Regions from separate parts of the Streptomyces sp. NPDC059255 genome, predicted to be linked through region 1. Evidence: riboswitches for the same ligand, from Rfam matches in the RefSeq annotation. Region 1 holds a riboswitch; the other holds the start of a gene.
What was found. A riboswitch is a leader RNA that binds a small molecule or an ion and turns the genes downstream of it on or off. The one in region 1 is predicted to bind S-adenosylmethionine.
Positions count from the first base shown of each region.

Region 1 (3,200 bases):
AGGGGCCACACGAAGTGCGCGCCGCCGGGCACGGTCACCGGCGTGGCGGGCAACTGCCGGGCGTGGCCGTCGAGTTCGACCCAGAAGCGGACCTCGCGGTGGTCGGGGAGGGGCTCGTGGGGCTGGTGGTTGTTGACGAAGAGGAAGCCCTGCGTACCGCTGGAGCGCACCGCCCAGCGGAGTGTGGACCGGTCGTCGAGGCCGGCCGGTGTCACGTCGGGCAGCCGCAGCGGCATGTCCGCGAGCCGCGCCCCGGAGTCCTGGATCAGCAGGTGCTGCGCGCGCAGCGCGTGGAACGAGGGGCGCACCTGCCCGTACTCACCGAGCGGCGCCTGGAAGTCGTAGCTGACGGACGGCAGGTCGTTGGGGTAACCCGTGGCGTGCGACTCCTGGTTGGGCAGCGCGAGGTCCAGCCGCTGTGAACAGCCGTGGTACAGGTAGTACCCCTGCCAGACCGAGCCGCTGCCGAGCTTCGCCAGCGCGAGCGCGGAGACGTCCGCGGTCCGCACCAGGGGCCGCCGGTGGTACGCGACGGCCATGCCCGAGCCGAGTTCGCAGGTGATGTACGGGTAGCGGCCGTCGTCGGGCACCCCGTGGCCCGCCCGCACCGCGGGGCGCAGATCGGCGCCGATGTTCGGGTCGTCCCTGACCGGGGTGAAGACGTAGTGCCGGCGCATCTCCCGGGCCCACCCGTCGTGCGCCGGGAGCCAGAAGGCCTCCGGATAGCCGCCGTACACCGGCAGCAGGACATCGCGCGGCAGATCGGCGGCGTCCCATCCGGTGGCGGTCCACAGCGGGGCGGCGATGCCCGCGGCCGCCGCGACGCGGCGGAGCGTCGCGAGGTGGCCGGGCGCGTCGTACAGCTCGTTCTCGATCTGCACGGCGACGACGGGGCCGCCCTCGTCGTAGGAGAGGCCGCGCAGCTCATGGCCGATCCGGGCGAAGTACCGCTCGACGAGCGCCAGATAGGCCGGGTCGTCGGTGCGCGGGACGCAGCCGGCGCCGTCGAGCCAGTCGGGGAAGCCGCCGCCCCGGCACTCGCCGTGCGACCAGGGACCGACCCGTACGGCGACGGACAGCCCGAGTCCGGCGCAGAGCAGGACGAAGCGGCGCACATCGAGACCGTCGTCGAACCGGAAGGTGCCGCGGGTCTCCTCGTGCTGGTTCCAGAAGAGATAGGTGGCCACGGTGTCGACCCCGCCCGCGCGGATCTTCAGCAGTTCCTCGCGCCACTCGGCGGCGGGATAGCGGCTGAAGTGGAACTCCGCCATGACGGGCAGCCAGGGGACCCGGCCCCGCAGGATTCTGCGGCTGTCGGGGACCAGGGGCGCGGGGACGCCGTCCGGGCTGCCCATCCGCAGATGCCCCGTCGGGCCGGCGGGTGGAGCGGTCAGGTCATGAGTGCGCAGCGACAACACGACGGGCGGCTCCTGCGTCGACGACGGCTCGGGAGATCGCTTCATCGTCGGCACGGTCCCGGACCGTGTCAAGAAGTATTCCTAATTAATGAATGGCCTGATGGCGGTGGTGATGCCGACTCGGTATCTCCTCGATGCTGCCTCGGTGGCGGCGGTGCATGGCCTCGCGCGGCGGCATTTTTGCCATCTTGTCCGGAAAGATCCGCCCTGTGATCGAGGTGTGATCATCATGTGATCCGCCTCATCTTCAGAAACCAGCCACAGAGTGTTACGTTTTTGGCCGTCACGAGTCCCAGCGACAAGCCCCGGCTTGCTGGGCGGCAACCCTCCTTCTGCGGTGGGGTGCCCCGGGTGATGACACGGCTCCACGCGCACACCGATGTGCCGGGAGCAAGCGCGGACCTGTCACCCAGGTCCAGTACCTGTGACGGGAGCACGAGATGACAGCGGACGTGATGCCTCAGGGCGCGTCGTCATGGTGCCCCGCCCAGCGGCCCCCGCTCGACGAGCGGCCGGCGAACCATCACCCATGGGCCGGCGCGCCGTTCGCCGTCACCCCGCACCGAGGAGTCCTCCCCTCATGAGAGCTGCCCTGTCACGCCCACGCGGGCGACGCCCCCTGCTGGCCCTCGCCTCGGCCGCCACCGTCCTCGCCGCCGTCGCCGGCTGCGGGGTCGACACCGGCGGCTCCGGCGGCGGCTCCGGCGACGGAGGGTCCGGCTCCAAGGGGGAGCAGATCACCGTCACGGCCTTCGCGGGCCCCTGGGGCGAGCTGTTCAAGAAGTCCTTCGTCGCCCCGTTCGAGAAGGACACCGGCATCAAGGTGAACCTCGTCTACGGCGCCGACTCCGCCTGGCTCACCAAGCTCCGTGCCGCGGGCGGGAAGGACGCGCCGTTCGACGTCGTCGCCCTCACCCCCGGCTCCCTGCACCAGGCCGTCGGCGGCGGTCTCCTCCAGCCGCTCAAGACCGGTGACCTCAGCCACTGGAAGCAGCTCGACCCGGTCCTCACCCAGCAGTCCACGGTCGAGGGCTCCTCCTACGGCGTGCCGCTGACCACCGGCTCCAACGGGCTGCTGTACCGCACCGACAAGATCAAGCAGGCCCCCCGCGACTGGACCGACATCTTCGACAAGAAGTACTGCGGCCATGTCGCGCTGCCCCCGCTCACCTACAACGCGGGCCTGGAGTTCTTCTCCGCGCTGGTCTCCCAGGACGGCGGAAAGCTCTCCGACCCCGCCGACGTCGACAAGGCGTTCGAGAAGCTCGCCCGGCTCAAGGACTGCGTCTCGGCGTACCCGGCGGACGCGGGCAGCGTCTCCACCGTCCTGCAGAACGGCGACGCCTGGATCGTGCCCTTCTGGGACGGCCGCGCCTTCGCCATGGCCAAGGAGGGGCAGCCGATCGGCTTCAGCTACCCCGCCTCCGGCGCCGTCGGCGCGCTGACCTCGTACTACGTCCCCAAGGGCAGCGCGCACACCGAGGCCGCCTACAAGTTCCTCGACTACCTCAGCGCCGCCCAGTACCAGAAGCCCTTCGCCGAGGGCACCTTCTACGGCGCGGGCAACGACACCATCGACTACAGCCCCGACTTCAAGACGAAGGTCAAGTACGGCGAGGCCGTCTACAAGACGTTCACCTGGGTCGACTACAAGACGGCGACCCCCAAGCTGAACGAATGGCAGCAGCGGTGGAATCAGATCTTCAAGTGACCGGGCAGCGCGACGACGCCGGCGGCGGGACCGCCGCGCACATCGAGATCGAGGGCCTGGCCGCCGGGTAC
Region 1 covers NZ_JBHYZP010000030.1:15,737-18,936, reverse strand. Annotated here, with positions in the region: gene ACFXKG_RS28990 (beta-galactosidase) at 1-1,463, opposite strand, end outside; SAM riboswitch class IV at 1,700-1,821, shown strand; gene ACFXKG_RS28985 (PotD/PotF family extracellular solute-binding protein) at 1,999-3,129, shown strand; gene ACFXKG_RS28980 (ABC transporter ATP-binding protein) at 3,126-3,200, shown strand, end outside.

Region 2 (3,200 bases), on a different contig from region 1:
CGCGGCGGCCACACTCGACCAGCTCAGCCGCGGCCGGGTGCTGGTCAACATCGTCAGCGGGCTCGACCAGCCCGCCGCCTACGGCGACCCGCACAGTGACCCCGCTGGGCGGTACGCCCGCACCCGGGAGTTCCTGCATCTCGTACGGCGCCTGTGGACCGAGGAGGACGTGACGTTCGACGGTGAGTACTTCCGGGTCGGCCGGTCCACGGTCGCGCCACGCCCGTACGCGACCGGCACGCGGGCCCATCCCACGCTCTACTTCGGTGGCGCCTCCGAGGCCGCCGAACGGGTGTCCGCGGCGGAGGCGGACGTCCAGCTCTTCTGGGGCGAACCGCTCGACGGCGTCGCCGAACGCATCGCCCGGCTGAAGGCGTTGAGCGAGGAGGTGGGCCGCAGGCACCGGCCTCTCCAGTTCGGTCTGCGGATCACCACGGTGGTGCGCGACACCACGGAGGAGGCCTGGCGGGCCGCCGAGGAGAAGGTCGCGCGGACGGCCCGGAGCGCGGGGGAGACCGCCTGGACGGAGAACGGCAGGACCGCCGCAGGACAGCAGAGGCTTCTCGACCTCGCGGCACGGGGCGAGGTCCTCGACACCTGCCTGTACACCACCCCCGGCACCGTCGGCGGCAAAGGAGCGGCGACCACCTGGCTGGTCGGCTCCGCCGCCGACGTGGCCACGGCGCTGGACAACTACCGCGTGCTGGGCGTCACCCACTTCGTCCTCTCCGACACCCCGTACCAGCAGGAGACCGCCCGGGTCGGAGACCAACTGCTGCCCAGGCTGCGCTGACCGTCATGGACGGCACGACGGCCGGCGCGGCGCCGCGCCCTCCCTCACGCCGCGTCGGGCACCGCCCCGGTCCTGTCCCGGAAGGCGGGGTGATCGGCGAGGCGGCGTACGTACGCCCCGAGCCGGGGGTACGAGCTGAGCGTGCCGGCCGGGCCGAGGTGGACGAGCGCCACCCACAGGTCCACGTCCGCGGCCGTCAGGGTGTCGCCCAGCGCGTGGGTGCCCGAGGCGAGCCGGCGGTCCAGCAGGTCGAGTGCCGCCGACCGCTCCGAAGGCCGTCCGGCCGGGGTGACGTCCCGGTCCAGCAGGTCGCGCAGCGCGTCGATCTCCGGGGCGAGACCGGGCGGGTTGAGGGCGCGGTGACGGGCTCCGTCGCGGCCCGGGAGCAGGCCCCCGAGGTCGCGGAGGATGGCCGGGGTCTCGTTGCTGACGATGCGTCCGCTCCAGCGGTCGCGCAGCGCGGGCACGGTCAGCGGCCCGTCGTAGTGGTGCACCGTGGCCTCGTACGCGCCGCGCAGCGAGGCGAAGGCCTCGGGCGTCCCGGCGGGACGGGTCAGGAGCGTGGTGGCGACCGACTCGCCGAGGCCGAGCAGGTCGAGGGTGATCGAGACACGCAGCGAGCGGGGACACCCCGCGCAGAGGTAGAGGTCGTAGCGGTGTGGTGCCGGGTAGAAGCCGCCGGCCAGGCCGACGCCGATCCTGCTGTGGAAACGGTGCGGTCGGGGGGAGGCCGCGGCCACCCTGGGGCGAAGTGCGGACGCGGACGGAGCCGGGGGACGACCGCCGGCCATGGCCGTACCGGGGCTGCGCAAAGTTGTCTCGGGCATGACTCTCCCTTGGGGAACGAGGAAGCCACCGCCGCCTTGTGGGCACCGGCGGCCGAATGCGGAGCGACTGCGCTTCTCGCACCGGTCCGGATCGCACGGACCGACGGCGGATCAGTAAGCGCTGGAGACACGCAACAGGTCGATGTGCAGGCGCCTCGTCAAGCCGTTCCTCGGCATTGCCACCCGTCTCACCTCCGGGGCCCGCGAGACGCGGGACCACGCTTGCCCCGCCGCGTCGGCGGGACCCGGTCGTCACCCGGAGCACCCCGTCGCGGTGGAAGGGTTGCCTGTCGGCGGGCCGGGGCCGATGACCACATGAGCGGGCGGAACCCGCGCCGTGGGCGCTGACAATCGTGACCGTCCACATCAGTCTCGGTGCCCTCCGTGACGGCGTCAAGGAAGCCGGGTACGCGATCTCACCTGATGGGCAGCCGCGTTGACATTCTTTTCGGGGCGTGCCTACCGTGCGGCGCACAACGGGAGCCCCCAGGGCCGGAGAAGTGATGGTGACAGCGATGTACGGAGCCGACAGGACGGCCGCACGCCGGCACCCGCTCCGCGCGGACCGCTCCGACGGCCTGCCGCGCGTCAACAGCGCGCCGTGTCCGGCCCCTTGTCCCGCCCTCTGCCACTGTCCCGCCCTCTGCCACGACTGACGGTTCTCCCCGTCCCCGACGACCACCGCTGTCGCGGCCCGGGACGGACAGGAAGCCGGACAGCGGAATGAAAGCCACAGCCGCGTTGTTGCGCCTGCTGACCAGCGAGCGGCGCACCGAGGAGTGAGCGGCGCGCCCCAGGACAGCCGCGAGCGTGAAGCCGGCCGGGCCTCCGGGGCCGCCGGGCCGGAAAGGTGGAGGTGAGGCACATGCGTCCCGTGTCCCGTCACCGCGCCGTGGATCCCGCCCCGCCCCGCCGTCTGCACCTGTACTCCCGGACGCACATCGACCTGCTCCGCGTGGCCGGCGCGCTCTGTCGCCCCTGACCTGTTGCCCTCGCAGCCGCACCCCTCGTACGGGGACCGGCTCCCCGTACGGCTGATCAGGAAGGCGTCTCCCGATGTCCCCGTCACCCTCCCCGCTGCACCTCGCCGTCGCCCTCGACGGCGCCGGCTGGCACCCGGCCGCCTGGCGCGAGCCGGTCTCCCGCCCCCGCGAACTGCTCGACCCCGCCTACTGGACCGACCTCGTCACCGAGGCCGAGCACGGCCTGCTCGACTTCGTGACCATCGAGGACGCCCTCGGCCTCCAGTCCTCGTCCCTCACCGAACCCGACGGCCGCACCGACCAGGTACGCGGCCGCCTGGACGCCGTCCTCATCGCCGCGCGGGTCGCCCCGCTGACCCGCCACATCGGTGTGGTGCCGACGGTCGTGGCCACCCACACCGAGCCGTTCCACATCTCCAAGGCGATCGCCACCCTCGACTACGTGAGCACCGGCCGCGCCGGCCTGCGCGTACAGATCTCGGCACGCCCGAACGAGGCCGCGCACTTCGGACGCCGTACGGTCCCGCCGCTCCGCGGCGAGGAGTACGCCACGCCCGCCGGGCACGAAGCGCTGACCGACGCCTTCGACGAGGCCGC
Region 2 covers NZ_JBHYZP010000039.1:63,092-66,291, reverse strand. Annotated here, with positions in the region: gene ACFXKG_RS33730 (LLM class flavin-dependent oxidoreductase) at 1-793, shown strand, start outside; gene ACFXKG_RS33725 (glutathione S-transferase C-terminal domain-containing protein) at 838-1,620, opposite strand; gene ACFXKG_RS33720 (putative leader peptide) at 1,732-1,797, opposite strand; SAM riboswitch class IV at 1,834-1,941, opposite strand; gene ACFXKG_RS33715 (putative leader peptide) at 2,486-2,602, shown strand; gene ACFXKG_RS33710 (LLM class flavin-dependent oxidoreductase) at 2,677-3,200, shown strand, end outside.
Region 2: it holds a riboswitch for S-adenosylmethionine, as region 1 does, so the genes downstream of both, ACFXKG_RS33720 (putative leader peptide) here and ACFXKG_RS28985 (PotD/PotF family extracellular solute-binding protein) in region 1, are expected to answer to the same signal.